One region of the Halomonas sp. MMSF_3323 genome, then DNA from elsewhere that is predicted to be linked to it. Evidence: predicted binding sites of a transcription regulator. Region 1 holds the regulator's gene; each other region holds the start of a gene.
What was found. Region 1 encodes sigma-54, which starts transcription at its own class of promoters, with help from an activator protein. Its sites were predicted from a motif close to TGGCACNNNNNTTGCTNT; they were not measured.
Positions count from the first base shown of each region.

Region 2: speB (agmatinase) is a predicted target of sigma-54. The motif match lies at 4,597-4,614, and genes of this name have one in related genera.
Region 3: RBB39_RS01075 (P-II family nitrogen regulator) is a predicted target of sigma-54. The motif match lies at 4,354-4,371, and genes of this name have one in related genera.

Region 1 covers NZ_JASHIT010000022.1:62,503-70,414, forward strand. Annotated here, with positions in the region: gene bioA (adenosylmethionine--8-amino-7-oxononanoate transaminase) at 1-80, opposite strand, end outside; gene RBB39_RS12585 (hypothetical protein) at 260-784, opposite strand; gene RBB39_RS12590 (HPr family phosphocarrier protein) at 836-1,105, opposite strand; gene rapZ (RNase adapter RapZ) at 1,108-1,989, opposite strand; gene ptsN (PTS IIA-like nitrogen regulatory protein PtsN) at 2,043-2,528, opposite strand; gene hpf (ribosome hibernation-promoting factor, HPF/YfiA family) at 2,534-2,842, opposite strand; gene RBB39_RS12610 (RNA polymerase factor sigma-54) at 3,002-4,414, opposite strand; gene lptB (LPS export ABC transporter ATP-binding protein) at 4,684-5,409, opposite strand; gene lptA (lipopolysaccharide transport periplasmic protein LptA) at 5,409-5,939, opposite strand; gene lptC (LPS export ABC transporter periplasmic protein LptC) at 5,952-6,527, opposite strand; gene RBB39_RS12630 (HAD family hydrolase) at 6,524-7,090, opposite strand; gene RBB39_RS12635 (KpsF/GutQ family sugar-phosphate isomerase) at 7,127-7,912, opposite strand, start outside.
Region 2 covers NZ_JASHIT010000030.1:49,646-56,412, forward strand. Annotated here, with positions in the region: gene dctP (TRAP transporter substrate-binding protein DctP) at 1-25, shown strand, start outside; gene RBB39_RS15435 (FAD-binding oxidoreductase) at 88-1,212, shown strand; gene RBB39_RS15440 ((2Fe-2S)-binding protein) at 1,190-1,510, shown strand; gene RBB39_RS15445 (NAD(P)/FAD-dependent oxidoreductase) at 1,507-2,904, shown strand; gene RBB39_RS15450 (sigma-54-dependent Fis family transcriptional regulator) at 2,944-4,446, opposite strand; gene speB (agmatinase) at 4,678-5,628, shown strand; gene RBB39_RS15460 (YjiH family protein) at 5,721-6,767, shown strand, end outside.
Region 3 covers NZ_JASHIT010000002.1:1,079-7,845, reverse strand. Annotated here, with positions in the region: gene RBB39_RS01095 (alpha/beta hydrolase) at 368-1,390, shown strand; gene RBB39_RS01090 (hypothetical protein) at 1,375-1,911, shown strand; gene RBB39_RS01085 (YifB family Mg chelatase-like AAA ATPase) at 2,020-3,525, opposite strand; gene RBB39_RS01080 (accessory factor UbiK family protein) at 3,645-4,025, opposite strand; gene RBB39_RS01075 (P-II family nitrogen regulator) at 4,435-4,773, shown strand; gene RBB39_RS01070 (ammonium transporter) at 4,823-6,073, shown strand; gene glnK (P-II family nitrogen regulator) at 6,264-6,602, shown strand.

The DNA.
Region 1 (7,912 bases):
GTGCCCTGGCCGCCGACTACCCGGGGGGCAGGGGCCTGGGTCTTGAGATGGGCGTAGGGATGCCACACCGGAGAGGTCATGTCGGCTCCTGAAGGACGCTTGGTGGTAAACTGAGTGACGAGTTAAAAGTTTACCACCGCTGCTGCTGCCGTCGCCAACACCAGCGCTCGTACCCGGAAAATCGGGGTAGAGCGGGGCAGGCGAGGGCGCAAGGAGGAGCGGTGCTTTCTCAGGGTTGCTGGGCTTAGGGATGCCGGGCTCAGGGATGCTGGGCGTCGACACGTTCGAGAAAGCGCTCGAACAGGAACGCCTCGTCGTTTTTCAGCGAGCGACTCAGGCAGTCGATGAACTCTCGGCGCGGATAGGTGAAGATCCGCGGCGCCTTGTAGGCATCCAGATCGATGGCGATTACCTCTCCGTCGACGACCAGGAAGTTCTCGGTGTGCAGGCCACGACAGTGGATACGGTCACGGTACAAGGCTTCGAGAATGTCCAGGTAGCGGTTCTGCAGTTCCGGAGAGTCGAGGACCAGCTTTTTAAGCGCGATGCCGTGCACGTTGGCGGTGACCAGGCGATAGCGCTCTGCCGACAGGATTTTCGGTGTGGCGATACCCAGTCGCTCCAGTCGGCCGGCGACATAGCGAAAATTGTGGCCGGGGTAGCGCCGGATGCCCAGGCGGTAGCGCCAGCGATCGCTGGTCTTGGGCGTGAAGGTCTTGATGAAGGCGTCCTGGTCCGGATCGTAGTGGACCTCGGTGTACTTGCCGGTCTGGATCAGTTGCATGGCGTCCTTGGCAGGCAGGGGGTGGCGGTCAAAACAAGGAGAGGGAAGACGTCAGGCGTCTTCGTCGAAGCGTGCGTCGAACAGTGCCTCCAGAGCGTCCAGCACCGCGTCCGCGTCCTTGCCTTCGGCCTCCAGGGTCAGTTCCGTTCCGCAGGGGGCGGCCAGCATCAGCAGCGACATGATGTTGGCGGCGTCACCCGAGCGGCTGCCATGGTGGACGGTGACGGTGGCGTCAAAGGGTTGGCAGCAGGTAACCAGGCGAGTCGCGGCGCGTGCATGCAGGCCGCGACGATTGGTCAGGGTCAGGGTGCGTCGGGCCACGCCTAGAGTCCTCCGCTGTCCAGTCGGCGTTGCTGGCCGAGTTCGCGGTGGCGTAGACGGACGCGGGGATGCTGGTCGGCCAGGGCCGAGGCGATTCCCTCGGCCAGGTAGACCGAACGATGCTGTCCTCCGGTGCAGCCCACCGCCACGGTGAGGTAGCTGCGCTGGCTTTGCTGATAGCGCGGTAGCCAGGTGCGCACCCAGCCGAGGATATCGCGCTTCATGTCGGCGACGTCCTGATAGCGTTCGAGGAAGTCGATGACGCTGGGATCGCAGCCATTGGCATCACGCAGTGATGGTTCCCAGTAGGGGTTGGGCAGACAGCGGGCATCGAACACGATGTCTGCATCCGGCGGCACGCCACGCTTGAAGCCGAAGGACTCCACGGTCAGGCTCAACTGGCCGCTGCGGTGGTCGGCGACCTGTTCGGCGATGCGCGAACGCAGTTCGTGCACCGACAGGCGAGAGCTGTCGATGACCAGATCGGCCAGGTCTCGAATACCCGAAAGGGCCTTCTGCTCGGACTCGATGGCTTCCGCCAGGGTCATGTCGCTATCACGGGTCAGGGGGTGACGGCGCCGCGTGTGGGAATAGCGCTCGAGCAGAATTCGCGCATCACTGGTCAGGTAGACCACCTGGCAGTCGATCGGACTCTGCTTGAGGGACGCCAGCTGGGCGGGGAAGCGTTCCAGCGCCTCAGGCAGGTTGCGGGCGTCGACGCTGACGGCGATACGGCGGGAATGACCGTTTTCCAGCTCGTCCACCAGGGCGCCCAGCAAGGTCGCGGGAAGGTTGTCGATGGCGTAGAACCCCAGGTCCTCCAGGGCCTGAAGGGCCACGGACTTTCCCGAGCCGGAGCGACCACTGATGATCACGAGCTGCATGTCCTGTCTCCTTGGGCAGGCGTCCATTGCTGATGGCCTAGGCAAGGCCGCGATCAGGAGGGAGTGTCGTCCCCCGGCGCCTGTTGGCGGATGGCTTCCTGCAGGCGCTCGTGAAGCTCGCGCTGGGAGCTGGCGTGGCGCAGACGGTGACGTGTGTCGGCGTCGTTCATGACGCCGGCGACCTGGCCGAGCAGGGCGAGATGGGCGTCGTCGGCCTCTTCCGGTACCAGCAGCACGAACACCAGATCGACGGGCTCACCATCGATGGCATCGAAGTCGACAGGTTCCGCGAGTTTGAGGAAGCCGGAGATGGGCGCCTTGCAGTGGGGGTTGCGGGCATGCGGAATGGCGACGCCATTGCCGATGCCGGTACTGCCCAGGCGCTCACGTCCGATCAGCCGACTGAAGACCTCCTGGCTGTCCAGGCTCGGGGTGTTCTGCGCAATGAAGGTGCTGAAAAACTCCAGCACCCTCTTCTTGCTGCCTCCCGGGACATCGAACAATGTGCGCTCGGGAGGGAGAATGGCTTCCAATGTCATGAGAGTCAGCGAATTCCGGCGCCTTGGGCGCGGGCTTGGGATTTTTCCTTGTGCTTGACCAACTGGCGGTCCAGCTTGTCGGCAAGGGCGTCGATAGCGGCATACATGTCGCCGTCCTGCGCTTCGGCATGCAGGTCGGCACCGGCGGCGTGAAGGGTGCAGGCGGCCAGCTGGCGTTCCTTTTCCACCGAGAGGGTCACCTGGACGTTGGTGATGTTGTCGTAGTGGCGCTCCACACGGGTGAGCTTCTCTTGTACGTAGTCACGCAGGGGATCGGTCAATTCGACGTGGTGGCCGGTGATGTTGACTTGCATGACAGGCTCCTTGCTCTTTCGGGTGGTGGCTTGATTGTAACCCTTTTTCCGATCCTGCAAACCCCCTCGACGCTACGCAGAAAGACGCAGATGTCATGCGAAATTTCAAGTGCTTGCGCTTTCCCGATAACTAGGCTAGCGACGCCGCAGCGCAAGGCCTCAGCGCAGTCGCTTGCGCTCGCTGGAAGACGGAATATTCATGGCTTCCCGGTACTTTGCCACGGTGCGTCTGGCGACATTGACGCCGTCTTCCGCCAGCAATTCCACCAGTTTGCTGTCCGACAGAGGTTTGCGGGCAGGTTCCTTTTGAATCAACGATTTGATCATGGCGCGGATGGCGGTACTGGAATGGGCGTCGCCATCCTGGCCGACCTGGCTCGAGAAAAAATACTTCAACTCGAACACGCCGCGAGGCGTGTGCACGAACTTCTGGGTGGTCACGCGGGAGATGGTGGACTCGTGCATCTCCACCTTGTCTGCGATATCGGCCAGCACCAACGGTTTCATGGCCGCTTCTCCCTGCTCGAGGAAGTCGATCTGACGCACCATGATTTCCCGGCCGACCTTCAGCAAGGTGTCGTTGCGGCTGGACAGACTCTTGATCAGCCAGCGCGCCTCCTGCAGGTGGTCCTTGAGGAACTGGTTGTCCTGGCTCTTGTCCGCGCGCCGAATCAGCGCAGCGTAGTCGGGCTGGATGCGCAGTCGAGGCATTGCATCCGGGTTGAGTTCAACGCGCCAGCCCTCTTCGGTGTGGCGTACCACCAGGTCGGGTATGACGTAGTCGTTATCGCTGTCACCGAACTGGCTGCCGGGACGTGGGTCGAGGCTTCGGATCAGCTCGATGACGCTGTCGAGTTGGTCGTCATCGAGTCCTAGCCGGCGCTTCAGCAGACGTCGGTCGCCGCTGGCCAGTGCCTCGAGAAACTGTCTTACCAGTCGTCCGGCCTGGGGCAGCAGGACGGTATCGCGAGGCAGGCTATCCAGTTGCAGCATCAAACACTCGCGCAGGTCGCGGGCGAACACTCCGGTCGGTTCGAACTGTTGCAGCCGAACCAGCACCGCCTCCACCTCGGCGAGGGGAGGGGGGCGACGACCGTCTTGCTCGAGCCCCTGGGCGATGTCATCCAGTGTCTGCTCGAGATAGCCGTCGGCGTTGACCGCGTCGAGCAGGCTCTCGGCGATCAGGCGCTCCTGGTCGCTGACGTCGAGCATCGCCAGTTGCCAGCTCAGGTGGCTGTGCAGTGACTGGGAGCTTGCCTGGCGCTCGAAATCCGGCGCCTCGCCACTGCCGGCGGGGGTGGTGCCCAGGTCCTGGTAGGTGTCGGACCAGTCGCTGTCCAAACTGAGTTCCGAGGGAATCTGATCCGCCCAGTCATCTTCCGCGGCTTCCCTGGTCTGCTGTTCGCCGAACTCGTCCTCGAGTTCGAGCATGGGGTTGGCCTCCAGCGCCTGCTGGACCTCCTGGCGCAGGTCCAGGGTCGAAAGCTGCAGCAGGCCGATCGCCTGTTGCAGTTGCGGGGTCATGGTCAGCTGGGTACCGATGCGCAGCTGCAGTGACGCCTTGAGGGCCATGGGTCGGGATCCACCAGTGTTGTCGAAAGGCTTTACCCTAACGACGAGTCATCAGACATGCAAGCATCTTGCCAAGTTGGTGTTTTTTGACCTGTGGGAGGGAGTGAAAAGGTCGATGTGGAACAACTTGGTAGGGGGGAGGTGCTTCTTTCGAGGGAGGCCCTGTGTGCAAGGTGAGGCCGACCCTTTCGGGGCCGGCGCTTGGATGCTGATGCTGGCAAGTGTTGCGGCCGCTTGAGGCGACTGCGGCTGTCGGGCGGCCCTGCGGTCTAAAGGCGGAAGTTTTCGCCCAGGTAGACCTCCTTGACGCGCTGGTTGGCAAGGATGGACTCGGCGCTGCCCTCGGCGATGATCTGGCCGTCGCCGACGATGTAGGCACGATCGCAGATATCGAGGGTCTCGCGCACGTTGTGATCGGTGATCAGGACGCCGATATCGCGGGCCTTGAGTTGACGAATGATGGACTTGATCTCGCCCACCGAGATCGGGTCGACCCCGGCGAAGGGTTCATCGAGCAGGATAAAGGCCGGCTCGGTGGCCAGGGCGCGGGCGATCTCGACCCGGCGCCGCTCCCCGCCGGACAGGCTCATGCCGGGGTTGTCGCGAATATGGCTGACGTGGAAGTCCTCGAGGAGTTGCTCGAGACGTGCTTCTCGGCCCTCGCGGTCGAGGTCCTTGCGGGTCTCGAGGATCGCCATGATGTTGTCGGCCACCGACAGCTTGCGAAAGATCGAAGCCTCCTGAGGCAGGTAGCCGATACCGGCCAGCGCGCGCTGGTGCATGGCCGCGCGGCTCAGGTCCCGATCATCGATGCTGATGCTGCCGGCGTCGGCTCTGACCAGGCCGACGATCATGTAGAAGGAGGTGGTCTTGCCGGCCCCGTTGGGGCCCAGCAGACCGACGATGCTGCCCTGCTCGATCGACAGGCTGATGTCCTGGACGACGCGACGCTTCTTGTAGCTCTTGGCCAGATGGCGAGCGTGGAGAGTCTTCATCAGTTTCCTTGGCTTTCCGGCTCGAGGGTCATGCGAATGCGCTGCTCGCCCTGGACGCCCTGGGCGCTGGAGCGGGCCTGGACCACGCGGCGATCGAGGAAGTACTCCAGATAGGCACCGTCGAAGGTGTCATTGGCCTTGTGCAGCTCAGCCTGGTCGATCAGCTCCATGCGGCGTTCGGCCACGTGGTAGATCACCTTGCGGCCCCAGCCCTTGACCACCGGTTCTTCCGGGGATGGCTTCTGCTCGAGGTAGGCACGTGAGCCGGTCGCGGTCGCCAGTGACAGTTGTCCTTGGTCGTTGCGCTGGATCTCGACGCGTTCGCCGGTGAGGATCATGCTGCCTTGCACAATGCGCACGTCGCCGGTATAGACCGCGGTGCCGGCGCGATCATCGAGATCCAGCTGGTCGGCCTCCACCTGAATCGGTGCGCTGCGATCACTTTCCAGCGCCAGGACACTGCTGCCGGTGGCGCCGGCGGCCAGGCCAAGGGCCAGGGCAAGCAGGAGGGCGGGACTTGGACGCATCATGGAAGGGGCTCCTTATTGAGGCTCTGGCGGATGATGACCGGTGACATTGTCGGTCAGGCGAGCGGTATTGTCATGGATCCAGGCGTCGAAGCGCTCCCCTTGCATCTGTTGAGGGGGTTGGCGTAGGACGGCTGGCGTTTCGCTCCAGACATGGCCACTGTCGCTGTCGTAGACCAATACCTCTGTATCAAGCTGCCAACGCTCCGCGGGGGCCTCGAGATGGGCGTCGCCCGACAGGGTCAGGGGGTTGTCGTCCGGACCCAGTTCACCGTTGTCGGCGTCGGCGATCCACTCTCGGCCGCTGTCGTCGATCAGTGCAAGGTCCGGCTGGTCCACCCGGGTGACGTCGTCGAGCGGTGTGTGCACAAGGCGTGGCGTATCGATGCGCTGGTGGGGGGTGCCCTGGGCATCGAAGCGGGTCAGGCGGGCATCCACCAGGTAGTAGTCGGGCTCGCCGGCCTTGTCATTGGGTACCAGGTCGGGGACGTTGCTCTCGCGGGGGTCGAGCAACGTCAGGCCGCCACCGAGTACCAGCAGCAGGATGACCAGCCAGAAGCGAAAGCCTGGACGCAGTGCGCTCAGTTTCATGTCAGCGGTCCGTTGCTCAGGTAGCTGTCGATGATATCGTCGAGGCGGCCCTGGGCCATCAGCAGGGTGTCGGTGATCTCGCGCACCGCGCCATGTCCGCCGGCAACCTGGGTGACCCAGTCGGCGTGCTGACGAAGGTAGCAGGGGGCGCCTGGCACGGTGATGCCGACCGCACTGCGATGGATGCAGGGCAGATCCGGCAGGTCATCGCCGCAGTAGGCGACCTGGTCGAGGGTCAGGCCCAGCGAATCGCACAGCGATTCAAGGGCGGGCAGCTTGCGCTCGACCCCTTGCTGTACGTGCTCGATGCCGAGTGCTCTGGCTCTTTGAGTGACCATGGGGGAGCTGCGCCCGGTGATCAGGGCCACCTGGATGCCGGCGCGCTTGGCCAGCTTGAGGCCGTGGCCATCCAGGGTGTTGAACGCCTTCAACTCGGAGCCGTCGGCGTGGAAGTACAGTCGACCATCGGTCAGTACGCCGTCCACGTCCAGCGCCAGTAGCTTGATGTGGCGCAGGCGCTCCACCAGTTCCGGCGCGAGGGAGGCAAGAAGGTCGTGAGACATGAAGGTGTTCCTTGATAAGAAGGGGTTGAAAAAGGGTCAGATGACACCGGCGGCCAGCAGGTCGTGCATATGCAGTGCACCTACTGGGCGCTGCTCGCCATCGACCACCGCCAGGGCGGTGATCCGGCCTTCTTCCATCAGCTTGACCGCCTCCGCCGCCAGGGTGGCGGGGCCGATGCGTCGCCCGGGGGTGGTCATCACGTCATCCACGGTAAGCGAGCTGAAGTCCTGATGGCGATCCAGGGTACGGCGCAGGTCGCCGTCGGTATAGACCCCGGCCAGGGTGCCGTCGGGGGATACCACGCAGGTAAAGCCGAGTCCCTGACGGGTGATCTCGAGCAGGGCGTCGCGTAGCGGCGAGCCCGACGGCACCGAGGGCAGGCGGTCGCCGGTATGCATCAGGTCGGCCACGGTCAATAGCAGTCGCTTGCCCAGGCTACCGCCCGGGTGGGACAGGGCGAAATCCTCGGCGGTGAAGCCGCGTGTCTCGAGCAGCGCCACCGCCAGGGCGTCGCCCAGCGCCAGCGCTGCAGTGGTCGAAGAGGTCGGGGCCAGGTCCAGCGGGCAGGCCTCGCGCTCGACCCCGGCGTACAGATGGGCCTCGGCGTGGCGGGCCAGGGTCGAGTGCGCTCGGCCGGTCATGCTGACCAGCGGAACGCCCATTCGCTTGAGCAGCGGCAGCAGGGCGGTGACCTCGGCGGTTTCGCCGGAGTTGGACAATGCCAGGACCACGTCGCCGGGCGTGATCATGCCCAGGTCGCCATGACTGGCTTCACCGGGATGGACAAAGAAGGCCGGCGTGCCGGTGCTTGCCAGGGTGGC
Region 2 (6,767 bases), on a different contig from region 1:
CGTCCTCGATCAGGTCATCGAATAAGGCCGCTTTCCACCTTCGATCCGCCCGCGGGCGGATCCCCTCTGCTTTAAAGAGGCAGTCTCATGCAACAAGCGACCAAGACATCCTCCTCTCTCAGCGACGTGGTCGTAGTGGGCGGCGGCCTGGTCGGCCTCGCCGTGGGCGTCGGCCTGGCACGCCAAGGATTGACGGTACGAGTGCTCGACGAGGGCGACTTGGCCATCCGAGCATCGCGGGGCAATTTTGGCCTTGTCTGGGTGCAGGGCAAGGGCGATAACCTGCCGCAATACGCCACTATCAGCCGACGCTCCGCAGCACGCTGGCCACGCTTTGCCGAAGAACTGAGGGAAAGCACCGGTATCGACCTTCAACTGGAGCAGCGAGGTGGTCTCTACCTATGCCAGACTCAACAGGAACTGCAAGCCCGACACGCCATGTTACGCCGGATGCGTGAGGACGCTGAGGGTGACTACCCCTTCGAGGTGCTCGACCTTCAACAGGCACGAGACTTCATTCCAGAACTCGGCGACCAGACAGCAGGAGCCACCTGGTGCCCAGAGGATGGTCACGTTAACCCGCTGCGGCTGCTGCGGGCGCTAATGCAACGCTTCATCGATCTCGGCGGAAAACTCGAAACCGGCGGACGCGTCGAACGCATCGACCACCGCGACGGCGCCTTTCGACTCCAGACAGCGTACGGCCGCTATTCTGCCGCCAAGGTGGTCCTCGCCGCCGGACTCGGAAATCGCGACCTTGCCCCTCAGGTCGGCCTGACAGCCCCCGTGTCGCCAAATCGTGGCCAGGTGCTGATCGCCGAGCGCGTTCGCCCCTTCCTGTGCTACCCCACGGGCCATGTTCGCCAGACCGGAGAAGGCACGATTCAGATCGGCGATTCAAAAGAGGATGTGGGCTTTGACACAGCGACGACCAACGACGTCATGGCCCATATCGCCGCCCGTGCCTTGCGTTTCTTTCCCCTGCTTCGCGATGTCCAGCTGATCCGCGCCTGGAGCGCCCTGAGGGTAATGACCCCCGACGGATATCCGCTTTACGAAGCTTCCACCAGTCACCCGGGTGCCTACCTGGTGACCTGTCACAGCGGTGTTACCCTGGCCGCCTTCCATGAAGGCCCGTTGGCTGACTGGATCGGCGGCGCCCCCACCGACCAGCCCCTGGAGGTGTTTCGTGCCCAACGCCTTGCCCTTTGAGCGCCTAGCCCGGCGCGACCAGCCATCGCTTACCGTCTTTGTCGACGACACACCCGTCAAGGTCTACGCCGGAGACAGCGTCGCCGCTGCCGTTCTTGCAGCAGGTTGCCTGCCGTCTCGACGAACCGCCGTGAGCGGAGATCCTCGTGCGCCCTACTGCCTGATGGGTGCCTGTTTCGAATGCCTGCTGACCATCGATGATCGTCCCAATCAGCAGGGCTGCATGACCGAGGTTCGCGACCAGATGCGTATCACCTTCCAGTCCGGCGTCCGTCCCACTCAGGAGATATTCAGATGACCATCTCCACTCCCGACTACGACCTGGCTATCGTCGGCGCTGGACCAGCCGGTATGGCCGCAGCCACTGCCGCTGTCGAGTGCGGCCTGACGTGCGTCCTGATCGATGAACAACAGGCGCCAGGCGGCCAGATCTACCGCTCCATCGGACAGAGCCCGTTGTGCGACGAGTCCATCCTCGGCGCCGACTACTACGCCGGCCGGCGACTACTCGAGGCACTCCCACGAAGCGGCGCCGTGAAGACAATGTTCGGACACACTCTGTGGGGAGTGGAAGATGGACTTGTCCTGCACCTTTCTCGGACGGGCGAAGGCCGTCGACTTACGGCGTCACGCCTGCTACTGGCCACCGGCGCCCAGGAAAGGCCCGTACCCTTCCCGGGATGGACACTTCCGGGGGTAATGACCTGCGGTGCCGCTCAAATCGCCTTGAAGAGTCACGCACTGGTGCCTCCCGCTCCCCTGGTGCTGGCGGGTAGCGGCCCACTGCTGTTACTGCTGACGGCACAATTGCTTCGCGCCGGAGTGAAAATCCGGGCGTTGCTTGATACCACGCCTCGCGGCCAGTGGCGCCAGTCACTGCCTCACTTGATGCAGGCCACACGCAACCTGCCACTATTGATGAAAGGTGGCACACTGCTGAGAGATGTTCGACGCTCACGGATACCGCTATATCGACACGTGTCCTCGTTGCGAGCTGAAGGCCAAGAGGACCGGGTTTCAGAAGTGCATTTCACCTCTGATGGCAAGCACCACAGTTTGGACTGCGCCAGCCTGCTAGTGCATCAGGGCGTCGTCCCCAATATTCAGCTCAGCCGCGCTCTGGAGCTCGACCACCACTGGCATGCCGCCCAACAATGCTGGCATCCCACACTGGATAGCGATGGCCGAAGCTCACGACCGGAAATCGCTGTCGCCGGTGATGGCGGCGGCATTTCCGGGGCAAAGGCCGCCGAGGCGGACGGGCGAATGGTAGCGCTGGCCATTGCCAGGGAACTCGGACGTCTCGACGAGCGTCGCTACAGAGCGATGACCCGCGCACCGCGCCGGCTCAGAACACGCGAACGCTCAGCCCGGCCGTTTCTCGACCACCTCTATTCACCTTCGCGGGACATTCTGGCTCCTCCCGACGAGACTCTGGTGTGCCGCTGCGAAGAGGTCACTGCTGGAGAAATCAGACGACTCGCCCGCCACGGCTGCCCTGGCCCCAACCAGGCCAAAGCCTACAGCCGCGCAGGCATGGGTCCCTGCCAGGGCCGACTATGCGGCCTGACCATCAACCAGTTGATCGCCACTACACAGAAGCGTGAACCCGAGGAGGTGGGGTACTACCGGCTGAGGATGCCGATCAAGCCGATCACACTAGGTGAGCTGGCCGATACAGATAGCGGCTGAGAGCCCAACAATACCCTGCTGTCGGCCGTCTTACCCAGTTCACCCGATCCGCAACCCATGCTGCTTGAGCTTGCGCACCACGCTTGGCTGGCTGATGCCGAGGTGTTCGGCGATGGCGTAGGTGGTGGGAAGGGTACGGCAGCAATCGGCAAGGATCTCACGCTCGCGCCGGGCCAGGGCGGCCTTCAGGCCCTCGCCCCGGGCAAGCGACAGCTCGGGTCGCGCTGCGCCTGGTGCGGATGGTGTCGCGGGTGACAAAGCGCCATCAGCCAGCGCAGCGGAGTCTCCGGTGAGGGACGCCGCCGTCTGCTGCGCTTCACGCTGCTGCCCGCCGAGCGGCCCTACCGAGGCCCCCGTGGACGGCACCAGCAGATCGCCCTGGATGACATCGTCACTGGATAACCAGGCCCTCTCCAGGGTGTTTTCCAACTCACGCACATTGCCCGGCCAATCCCAGCCCATCAGCGCCTGCCACACGTCTCGCGACAGCATCTTGTCGCGTCCATAACGCCGATTGAGGCGCTTTAGCTGGCGCTCGACCAGGCCGGGAATATCCTCGCGACGCTCGCGCAGGGGCGGCAGGGTGACCGGAATCACGTTCAGCCGGTAGTACAGATCCAGGCGAAACAGGCCCTGCTCGACCCGTGCCGACAGGTCCTGATTGGTGGCCACCACCAGGCGAAAGTCGACCCGTCGCGGGGCCCTGTCCCCAAGCCGGGTAATACTGCCGTCCTGGATGGTCTTCAGCAGCTTGGTCTGCACCGCCAGGGGCAACTCGCCGATCTCGTCGAGAAACAGGGTGCCGCCCTCGGCCTGCTCGATCAGCCCCTTGCGGCCCCCCGGCGCAGCGCCGGAAAACGCGCCCTTTTCATGGCCGAACATCTCCGATTCGAACAGGCTTTCAGGGATGGCGGCGCAGTTGACGTCGATAAAGGGGCCATCGCGGCGAGAACTCCAACGGTGCAGCTGGCGGGCGAAAGCGGTCTTGCCCACCCCGGACTCGCCCAGCATCAAGACCGTGGCGTCGGTGGGCGCGACCCGCTTGAGCAGCAGCGCCACCTCGCGCATCAGCTGGCTTTTCACCTCCAGGTCATCGAGCTCGGCTTCGAGTGCTTCGCTGTCGCTCTCCAGCGCATGGCCCCGGCGCAGGTGCTCGCTGAAGCGGCGCTGCAACAGCGCGTACTCCTGCTGCAGCAGCTGCAGATCGGTCAAGTCCATGGAGCGGCTGACCACCGCCACCAGCCGCTCACCCTCGAATACCGGATGGGCCTGGGCGATGACCCGGCGTCCGGTGCCGGTGCGCTGGACCAGCTGGGCCGGCCGCCCGCTGCGAATGACCTCCAGGCTGACCGACGGGGTCAGCACGCCATCGGCCTCGAGCCGCTGCACGCTGGTGGCGCAGAGCTCTTCGCAGGACATGCCGTAGACCGCCGCCGCCCCGGGACTGACGTCGCGGATACGACCGTCCGGCGCGACGATGAAGAAGTGGTCGTGGGCGGTATCGATGATGGTCTTGAGAATCTTGGTGTCGTCGTCGCTCATCAAACGATCCATAAATGCATCATTGATTCAGAAGTGTATCACGATGCGTCGGGATCGCGATTCACTTCTGGATCACTTCTACCACCACAGCAGACCATCCCTTGGAATCCCTGCACCTCTATTACATCTTTAGTATAAATGCCCAAAAGATGGCACGGCGTCTGCATCATCCACAACAACCGTCAGGCCCAGGGCCGCGACCGTCCCCATCCACGATGCCAGGAGTTCCCTGTGAGCGACTTCAATCAACCTCTCGGCGGCAACGAGATGCCGCGCTTCGGTGGCCCTGCCACCATGATGCGTCTGCCCACCCAGACCAGCGCCGAGGGTCTGGACGCCGCCTTTATCGGCATTCCCATGGACATCGGCACCTCCAACCGCCCGGGCACCCGACTGGGGCCGCGCCAGATCCGCGACGAATCGCGCATGCTGCGCCCCTACAATATGGCCACCCGTGCTGCACCCTTCGACAGCCTGCAGGTGGCGGACATCGGCGACGTGCCGATCAACACCTTCAACCTGCCGAAGAACCTGGACATCATCAGCCGCTTCTACGACGACGTCCTGTCCCACGACTGCGTGCCGCTGACCCTGGGCGGTGACCACACCCTGACCTGGCCGATCCTGCGTGCCATCGCCAAGAAGCATGGCCCGGTAGGGTTGATCCATATCGACGCCCACGCCGACGTCAACGAGCACATGTTCGGCGAAGAGGTGGCCCACGGCTGCCCGTTCCGCCGTGCCCAGGAAGAAGGGCTGCTGGACGCCAACCGGGTCGTCCAGATCGGCCTGCGAGGCACCGGCTACGCCGCCGAGGACTTCGACTGGTGTCGCCAGCAGGGCTTCCGCGTGGTCCAGGCCGAACAGTGCTGGCACAAGTCGCTCGAGCCGCTGATGGCCGAGGTGCGCGAGCAGATGGGCGATGGCCCGGTGTACATCTCGTTCGACATCGATGGCCTGGACCCGTCGGTGGCGCCCGGCACCGGCACGGTGGAAATGGGCGGCCTGACCTCGGCCCAGGGCCTGGAGATCGTGCGCGGCGCCCAGGGGCTCAATATCGTCGGCGGCGACCTGGTCGAAGTCTCCCCGCCCTACGACCCCAGCGGCAACACCGCCCTGATGGGCGCCACCCTGCTCTATGAAATGCTGTGCGTGCTCCCCGGAGTCGCGCGCCGCGACTGAATCCTCACAGGGCCAGGGAGTGGCCCTGGCGACAGCCAACGAGGCGCCCGCGTCAGGGCGCCGACCATTACAACAGCAAAGAGTGATCGCCCATGTCCTCCCACCTGCATTCTGCCGACAAGATCACGACCGACGGGGGCAAGCTAAGCACCCATGGTCTGATCAAGTTCCTCGTCCCGTCGTTGATCGGCATCCTGCTGTTCCTGGTGCCCTTCTCGGTCGGTGATACCATCAACATCGGCATGGGTCTGGCCGCCGACTGGCTCAAGGCCACCCTCGGCGACGCCCTGCCCGCCATCGCCACCGTCGTGCTCACCCTGTCCATCGTGCTGACCCTGGTGGTCAAGCTGACCAAACCAGGCTGGGCCCGCCAGGGCGCGATGAAGGAGCTGTTCGACATCGCCCCGCTGTGGGTGGTGATGCGCGCCCTCGGCGCCGCCTTCGCGCTGATGACCTACTTCCAGGTCGGCCCGGAGATGGTCACCGCCTCCTTCACCGGCGGGGTGATGCTCAATGACCTGGCGCCGGTGCTGCTGACCTTCTTCTTTTTTGCCGCCATCCTGCTGCCCTTCCTGGTGGACTTCGGCTTCATGGAGTTCATCGGCTCCATGGTGCGCACGCCCTTTCGCAAGATCTTCGGGCTGCCCGGGCGCAGCGCCATCGACGCCACCGCCTCCTGGATGGGCTCCGGCACCGTCGGCGTACTGATCACCACCCAGCAATACGAGCAGGGCTTCTACAACGCCCGCGAGGCCTCGGCCATCGCCACCAACTTCTCGATCGTGTCGATCGCCTTCGCCCTGCTGGTGACCAGCTTCATCGGCATCAACCACCTGTTCGTGCCGTTCTACCTGACCGTGGTGGTGGCCGGCCTGGTCGCCGCCGTCATCGTGCCGCGCCTGCCGCCGCTGTCACGCAAGGCCAACACCTACTACGAGCCGGTGGGCTGCCAGATCCAGGAAGAAAACACCGGCAACCAGAGTCTGTTGCGCTACAGCCTGGGCATCGCCGTGGCCCGCGCCGAGACCGCCCCGGGCCCGCTCAAGCTCGCCCGCCTGGCACTGTTCAACGTCGCCGACATCTTCTTCGGGCTGCTGCCGCTGGTCATCGCCATCGGTACCGTGGCGCTGGTACTGGCC
Region 3 (6,767 bases), on a different contig from region 1:
GTAAACCGAAAACCCCGCTCTACCGCTCAAGGCTAGACCAAATGATGAGCTGTCGAGGGCCTTGTCGATTGGGAAACAGTGGTGCCGAACTCGATGGGTCGCTAGCATGGAACAGGCAAGGAAGCCCAGACAGGAAGGTGTTGACGTGTGCTGGCGACTCCCTCATCTGACGCCGAAGGCCATACCTCCATGGCACAGGTGAGCAACGACGGCCTCCGGACGGTGTCAGAAGAAGCAGGTGGCCAACGATCGGTCAGGGTGCAATCAGGCGCAGGGTGATGACGCTACCCTCCACGCCATCTGGCCGTCCCAGCACAACCGAGTGCCGAGCAACGCACGCCACCGCCCCTTCCCAGCGGAGGACGCTATGACCGACTACACGCCCCTTGAGACCATCGAACGGCTGACCCCGGTGGCAAGACAAGGCGAAGGCTTGGTGGCGACAGCCGCCCCGGCCATGGCAACGACCCTTGAACGCTATCTGGCGCACTATCGGCTCGATGTCCTGCTCACCGAAGGGGTAACGCTGCACGCGGGTAATATCGAGACGCCACGCTTCCGCCTGTGGACTCAGGTATGGCGCCCGCCCCGCCCTCGGGGCACCGCGGTGGTGGTTCACGGCTACTACGACCACCTGGGCCTGTACCGCCACCTGCTCGAGCTGCTGCTGGAACTCGAGCTCACGGTGGTGCTGTGGGATCTGCCGGGACACGGGCTGTCCAGTGGGGATCGTGCCGACATCGACGACTTTGCCGACTACGGCGACTGCCTGCGTACGCTTCAGCAGCACCTGAGCGAAGCCGGCCTGGCCCAGGGACCTTGGGTCGGCGTCGGTCAGAGCACCGGCGGCGCCATCCTGGCCACCGATGCCCTGAGCCGGGGCGATGACGGCCACTGGTCGGCGCTGGTGCTGCTGGCGCCCCTGGTCAGACCCTGGGGCTGGACCCGAGCAGCCTGGGTCCATCGCCTGGTCAGCCCCTTTGTCTCCAGCGTGCCGCGCAAGTTTCGGGCGAACACCAATGATGACGACTTCGCCACCTTTCTGCGTGAACAGGACCCGCTCCAGCCCGTGCGCCTGCCCACCGGCTGGGTCAGCGCCATGCGCCGCTGGATGCCCCGCCTGATGCAGCTACCCCCATGCCAGCTACCGACCCTGATCCTGCAAGGCGAGAAGGACCTGACGGTGGACGGGCCCTGGAATCTGGCGGTACTCGGCAAGAAGTTTCCCGGCGCTCACATCTGCTGTCACCCGCAAGCCCGCCACCATCTGGTCAACGAGGCCGAGGCCATCCGCCTGGACCTTTTCGCCGAAGTGCGCCAATTTCTGGAACAACAGCTCAGTGAAGGGCCTCTACCGAAAAGGATGTCATCTCAATGCCCAGACGCTTGACCCGACAGACGGTACACCGCGCCGGCAGCCACGCCTCCCTGCTGCCCTGGCTGGTGCTGGTGCTGCTGGTCTGGCTGGCCGGCTGTGCCAGCGCCCCCGAGCGCCCCGAGACGCTGCGCCAGGCGCTGCTGGGCCTTGGCCAACAGGCGGCCGAGCGGGTCGCCGAGGCGCCGGCCCTGGCAGGGGAAACCCTGGCCGATCAGGTGCTGCTGCTGTCCCCGCCCAAGGTCGACGAAAAGCTGGAGCTCGGCGTCGGCCGTGTCCAGGAGAGCCTGACCCGTGGCCTGCTGGCGATCGACGACGGCCCTCAGGTGCTGGACTGGCAGCCCGGTGATACCCCCGCCGCCGACACCAATCAATGGCTGGTCGACAGCCGACTGATCGCCGATGGCCCGCGCCTGACGCTGTCTGACCGCGAGCTTCTGCCCTACCGCTTCGAACTCCGCCTGCGCCGCCCCGGCGACGGTGCCGCGCTGTGGTCCACGGTCATCAGCGGCGCCTTCGACGCCGATGCGCTCTAGGGCTTGCTGAAAAGTGCCTGCGCTCGTCGACTTCTCGGGCGAAGCCTGGACCCGGGCAGGGACTATGCCTGGCGAAAACGGGTGCATGGAGCGACCGTGCGGCGCCCGTCAGCCCTTGCGCAACAGCCGATCCAGCTGGCGATAGCCGATGGCCTCGATCAGGTCATCACGGCTCGGATGTTCGCGCCCGGCCAGGTCGGCCAGGGTTAGCGCCACCCGCAGCACCCGGTGGTAGGCCCGGGCGGACAGCCGCAGGCGCTCAAGCGACTGCGCCAGCCAGGTGCGCTCGGCCACCTCCAGGGCGCAGGCGCGCTCCAGCGCGGCGCCGGCGAGCTGGGCGTTGAGCGTTCCCCTCTGCTGCTGACGCTGACGCGCCGCCATCACGCGTCGGCGCACCATCTCGGTGCTTTCCCCCGGCCGATGCGACGTCAACTGTTCCACCGGCAGCGCCGGCACCTCCACCTGCAGGTCGATGCGATCTAGCAAAGGGCCGGACAGGCGCGCCTGATAGCGCTGGATCTGGGACGCGGTGCATACACAGTCCTGGCGCGGATCCCCCAGATGGCCGCAGGGGCAAGGATTCATTGCTGCAACGAGTTGAAAACGAGCAGGAAATCGTCGTTCGTGGCTGGCCCTGGCAATATGGATCTCGCCGCTTTCCAGCGGCTCGCGCAACACCTCCAGCACCTGGCGACTGAACTCCGGCAGCTCGTCGAGAAACAGCACGCCGCGATGGGCCAGCGAGATCTCGCCGGGCCGCGGACGCGAGCCGCCACCGACCAGCGAGACCGCGCTGGCGGTGTGGTGGGGCGAACGAAACGGACGACGGCCAAAGCCATCGGACAGGGGAAGCGCGCACACAGAGCGAATCGCCGCCACCTCCAGCGCCTCGTCATCGCCAAGCGGCGGCAAGAGCCCGGGCAGTCGGCTGGCCAGCAACGTCTTGCCGGTGCCGGGCGGCCCGGCAAACAGCAGGTTGTGCCCACCCGCCGCCGCCACCTCCAGCGCTCGCCGGGCCTGATACTGGCCACGCACATCGCACAGATCCAGCGCCGCAGGCCCGTCTTGCGGCGGTGCGGCGGGTAGGTGAGCAGCGAGGGGAATGCGCCCGGCCAGGTGGGCGACGACGTCGAGCAGGTGTGCCGCCGGCAGCACCTCCAGGCCGTTGACCAAGGCCGCCTCATCGGCGTTGGCCTCGGGCAGGATCAGGCGCCGCCCGGCCTGACGGGTAGCCATGGCGAAGGGCAGCATGCCGGTTACTGGCCGCAACCGACCATCGAGGGCCAGTTCGCCGGCGCACTCGACACCCTCCAGTGCGGCGGCGGGCAACTGGCCGGAAGCCACCAGCAGACCCAGCGCGATGGGCAAATCGAAGCGTCCACCCTCCTTGGGCAGATCGGCGGGAGCAAGATTCAGGGTAATACGGCGTAGCGGGTAGTCGAGGCCGCAGGTGGCAAGGGCGCTGCGCACCCGTTCGCGGCTTTCGCGCACTGCGGTCTCGGGCAGGCCGACCAGGGTCATGCCCGGCAGGCCGTTGGCCAGGTGTACCTCGACCTGCACCTCGGGGGCGTCCAGCCCCAGTCCCGCACGGGTGGCAATGATGGCAAGCGTCATGGGCTCCCTGCCTGACGGAAGGCTCATGACCAGTAGAGCACGCCCACCTCACCGGCGCCGCATACCGGCCCCCCGCCAGGGCGGGCCGGCATATCTTGTGACGTTCTGCGTCCGAAGCCTCAGGCGGAGGGCTTGTCGGCTGAACCGCTCGACGCCTCGTCCTGCTTGCCCTGTTCCGGCACCGGCGGCACCGGCACCTCGGCGGCTTCCTCGGCCACGGCAGGCGCCGCGGTCGCTTCGCCAGCGGGCGCTGCACGTTCCTCGACCAGGCTCTCCAGCGCCGCCACCTGCTTTTCCAGCGCCTCGACCCGGGAGCGGGTGCGCTGCAACACGTCCATGAGGATGTCGAAATCCTCGCGTGACACCAGTTCGAGACGATCGAAGGCGCCACGCACCACCTGCTGGACCCCCTTCTGGATGTCTTCCGGGGCCTGGGAGGCGCCCTGCAAGCGCTCGCCGATCTGCTGTGCCAAACGGCTGATGCGATCCTGACTGACCATGATGGCTCTCCTTGAAACGTCGATGGGAACTCCGTTGCCGACAGGATACGCAAGCCGGGCGCCCAACGCATGCTTCGTGGCCCTTGCCCATTGGCGCCCGGCGCATTGGCGACTCCCTGATACCTACACGCGCCCCGGCACGCGACGCAGCACGCGGCCCAACACTCTACCAAGCACAACATGCTCACCAATGACGCACCACCAATACGCGCCAGCACCAAAACAGTGCATTTACTTTGATGCAGTGCCGCAAACTCGCGGGTGTTTTTCGTCTCTCGCTTTCCAAAACAACCACAAGCCATTGTAAACAAAGCTTTCGCCAAATTTATGGCACGTATATCGCTATGCATAGATATCCATGCACCGAGCGGAAACAAGCCGCCACCTTATGCACGTAGGGAGCCATGCCATGAAACTGATCACCGCCATCATCAAGCCCTTCAAGCTGGACGACGTCCGCGAGGCGCTGGCCGACAACGGCGTCCAGGGCATCACCGTGACCGAGGTCAAGGGCTTCGGCCGCCAGAAGGGCCACACCGAGCTATACCGCGGCGCCGAGTATGTCGTCGACTTTCTGCCCAAGGTGAAGGTCGAGGTTGCGATCGACGAGGCCCGACTGGACAGCGTGCTGGAAGCCATCTGCAACGCGGCCAACAGCGGCAAGATCGGTGACGGCAAGGTGTTCGTCACGCCGCTGGAAGACGTCATCCGCATTCGCACCGGCGAGCGCGGCTCCGACGCGGTCTGATCCCCGTCCCCTGACCCGACTTCCGATAAAAATATAGCGAGACACTTCCATGGTCGATATCAGTGAACTCAGCTACGCGCTGGACACCTTCTACTTCCTTATCTGCGGCGCCCTGGTCATGTGGATGGCCGCCGGTTTTGCCATGCTCGAGGCCGGCCTGGTCCGGGCCAAGAACACCGCCGAGATTCTGACCAAGAACATCGTGCTGTTCGCGGTCGCCTGCACCATGTATCTGCTGGTGGGCTACGCCCTGATGTACTCCTCCGACGCCGGCGGCTTCATCCCCAACCTCGGCTTCTTGATCGGCGCCGAAAACAGCGTCGATGCGGTGCTGGCAGGTGGTGAAGACGCGCCCTACTACTCGGCCCGCGCCGACTTCTTCTTCCAGGTCGTGTTCGTGGCCACCGCCATGTCGATCGTCTCCGGCGCTGTCGCCGAGCGCATGAAACTGTGGGCCTTCCTGGCCTTCGCCGTGGTCATGACCGCCGTGATCTATCCGGTCTCCGGCTACTGGACCTGGGGCGGCGGCTGGTTGTCCGAAGCAGGCTTCTCCGACTACGCAGGTTCCGGCATTGTCCACATGGCGGGTGCCGCTGCAGCCCTGGCCGGTGTGCTGGTGCTCGGTCCGCGCAAGGGCAAGTACGGCAAGAACGGCGCCATCTACGCCATCCCCGGTGCCAACATGCCGCTGGCGACCCTGGGTACCTTCGTCCTGTGGCTGGGCTGGTTCGGCTTCAACGGCGGCTCCGAGCTCAAGCTCTCCGACGTGTCTTCCGCCAACAACATGGCCCAGGTGCTGGTAAACACCAACGCTGCCGCCGCCGGGGGTGTCATCGCCGCGCTGATCCTGGCCAAGATCTGGTTCCGCAAGGCTGACCTGACCATGGCCCTGAACGGCGCCATCGCTGGCCTGGTCTCCATTACCGCCGACCCGCTGTCCTCCACGGCCCTCGGCGCCACCCTGATCGGTGCAGTCGGCGGTGTCCTGGTGGTGGTCGCCATCGTGGTCCTCGACAAGCTGCGCCTGGACGATCCGGTCGGTGCCATCTCCGCCCACGGTGTGGCCGGTATCTGGGGTGTCCTGGCGGTCCCGCTGAACAACGCCGACGCCACCTTCGGCGCACAGATGCTCGGCATCATCGGCATCTTCGCCTGGGTCTTCACCGCTAGCCTGGTCGTGTGGCTGATCATCAAGGCAATCATGGGTGTGCGTGTCAGCGAAGAAGAAGAATACGAAGGCGTCGACCTGGCCGAATGTGGTCTCGAAGCCTACCCCGAGTTTAACGTCGCCAAGAAGTAAGCCTGAGCTTACCCGCGACACCAGTGAGCTGGCGTGCTCCTCCTGGCCCCTTCGGGGGCCTTTTTTATTGCTGTTCGCCAGGGGTATGCTTTGTCACACTAGTCAGGACAGGCGCAACGGCGCGCCGCCAACGGGTTGGCGCCAGGCACGACCGACGCCGCCCCCACACGGACAGGATGAGGAACCCGCCATGAAACTGGTGACCGCGATTATCAAGCCATTCAAGCTCGACGACGTCCGCGAGTCGCTCTCCGAGATCGGTGTTCAGGGCATCACCGTCACTGAAGTGAAGGGCTTTGGCCGTCAGAAGGGCCACACCGAGCTGTACCGGGGAGCCGAGTACGTGGTCGACTTTCTGCCCAAGGTGAAGCTTGAGGTGGCGGTCGACGACGGTATGACCGAGCAGGTCATCGAAGCCATCGTCCAGGTCGCCAACACCGGCAAGATCGGTGATGGCAAGATCTTCGTCACACCCCTTGAGCAAGTCATTCGTATCCGTACCGGTGAGACCGACAAGGACGCGGTCTGACCGACGATGGCAGCTGTCTTCAGCCACCCCCCTTGAGCAGGTCATTCGTATCCGTACCGGCGAGACCGACAAGGATGCTGTCTGACCTCGACCGACAAGGACGCGGTTTAAGCTAGACCGACAAGGGTGCGGTCTGACGACGGCGACCGGTTCTCCCCGCCAGGT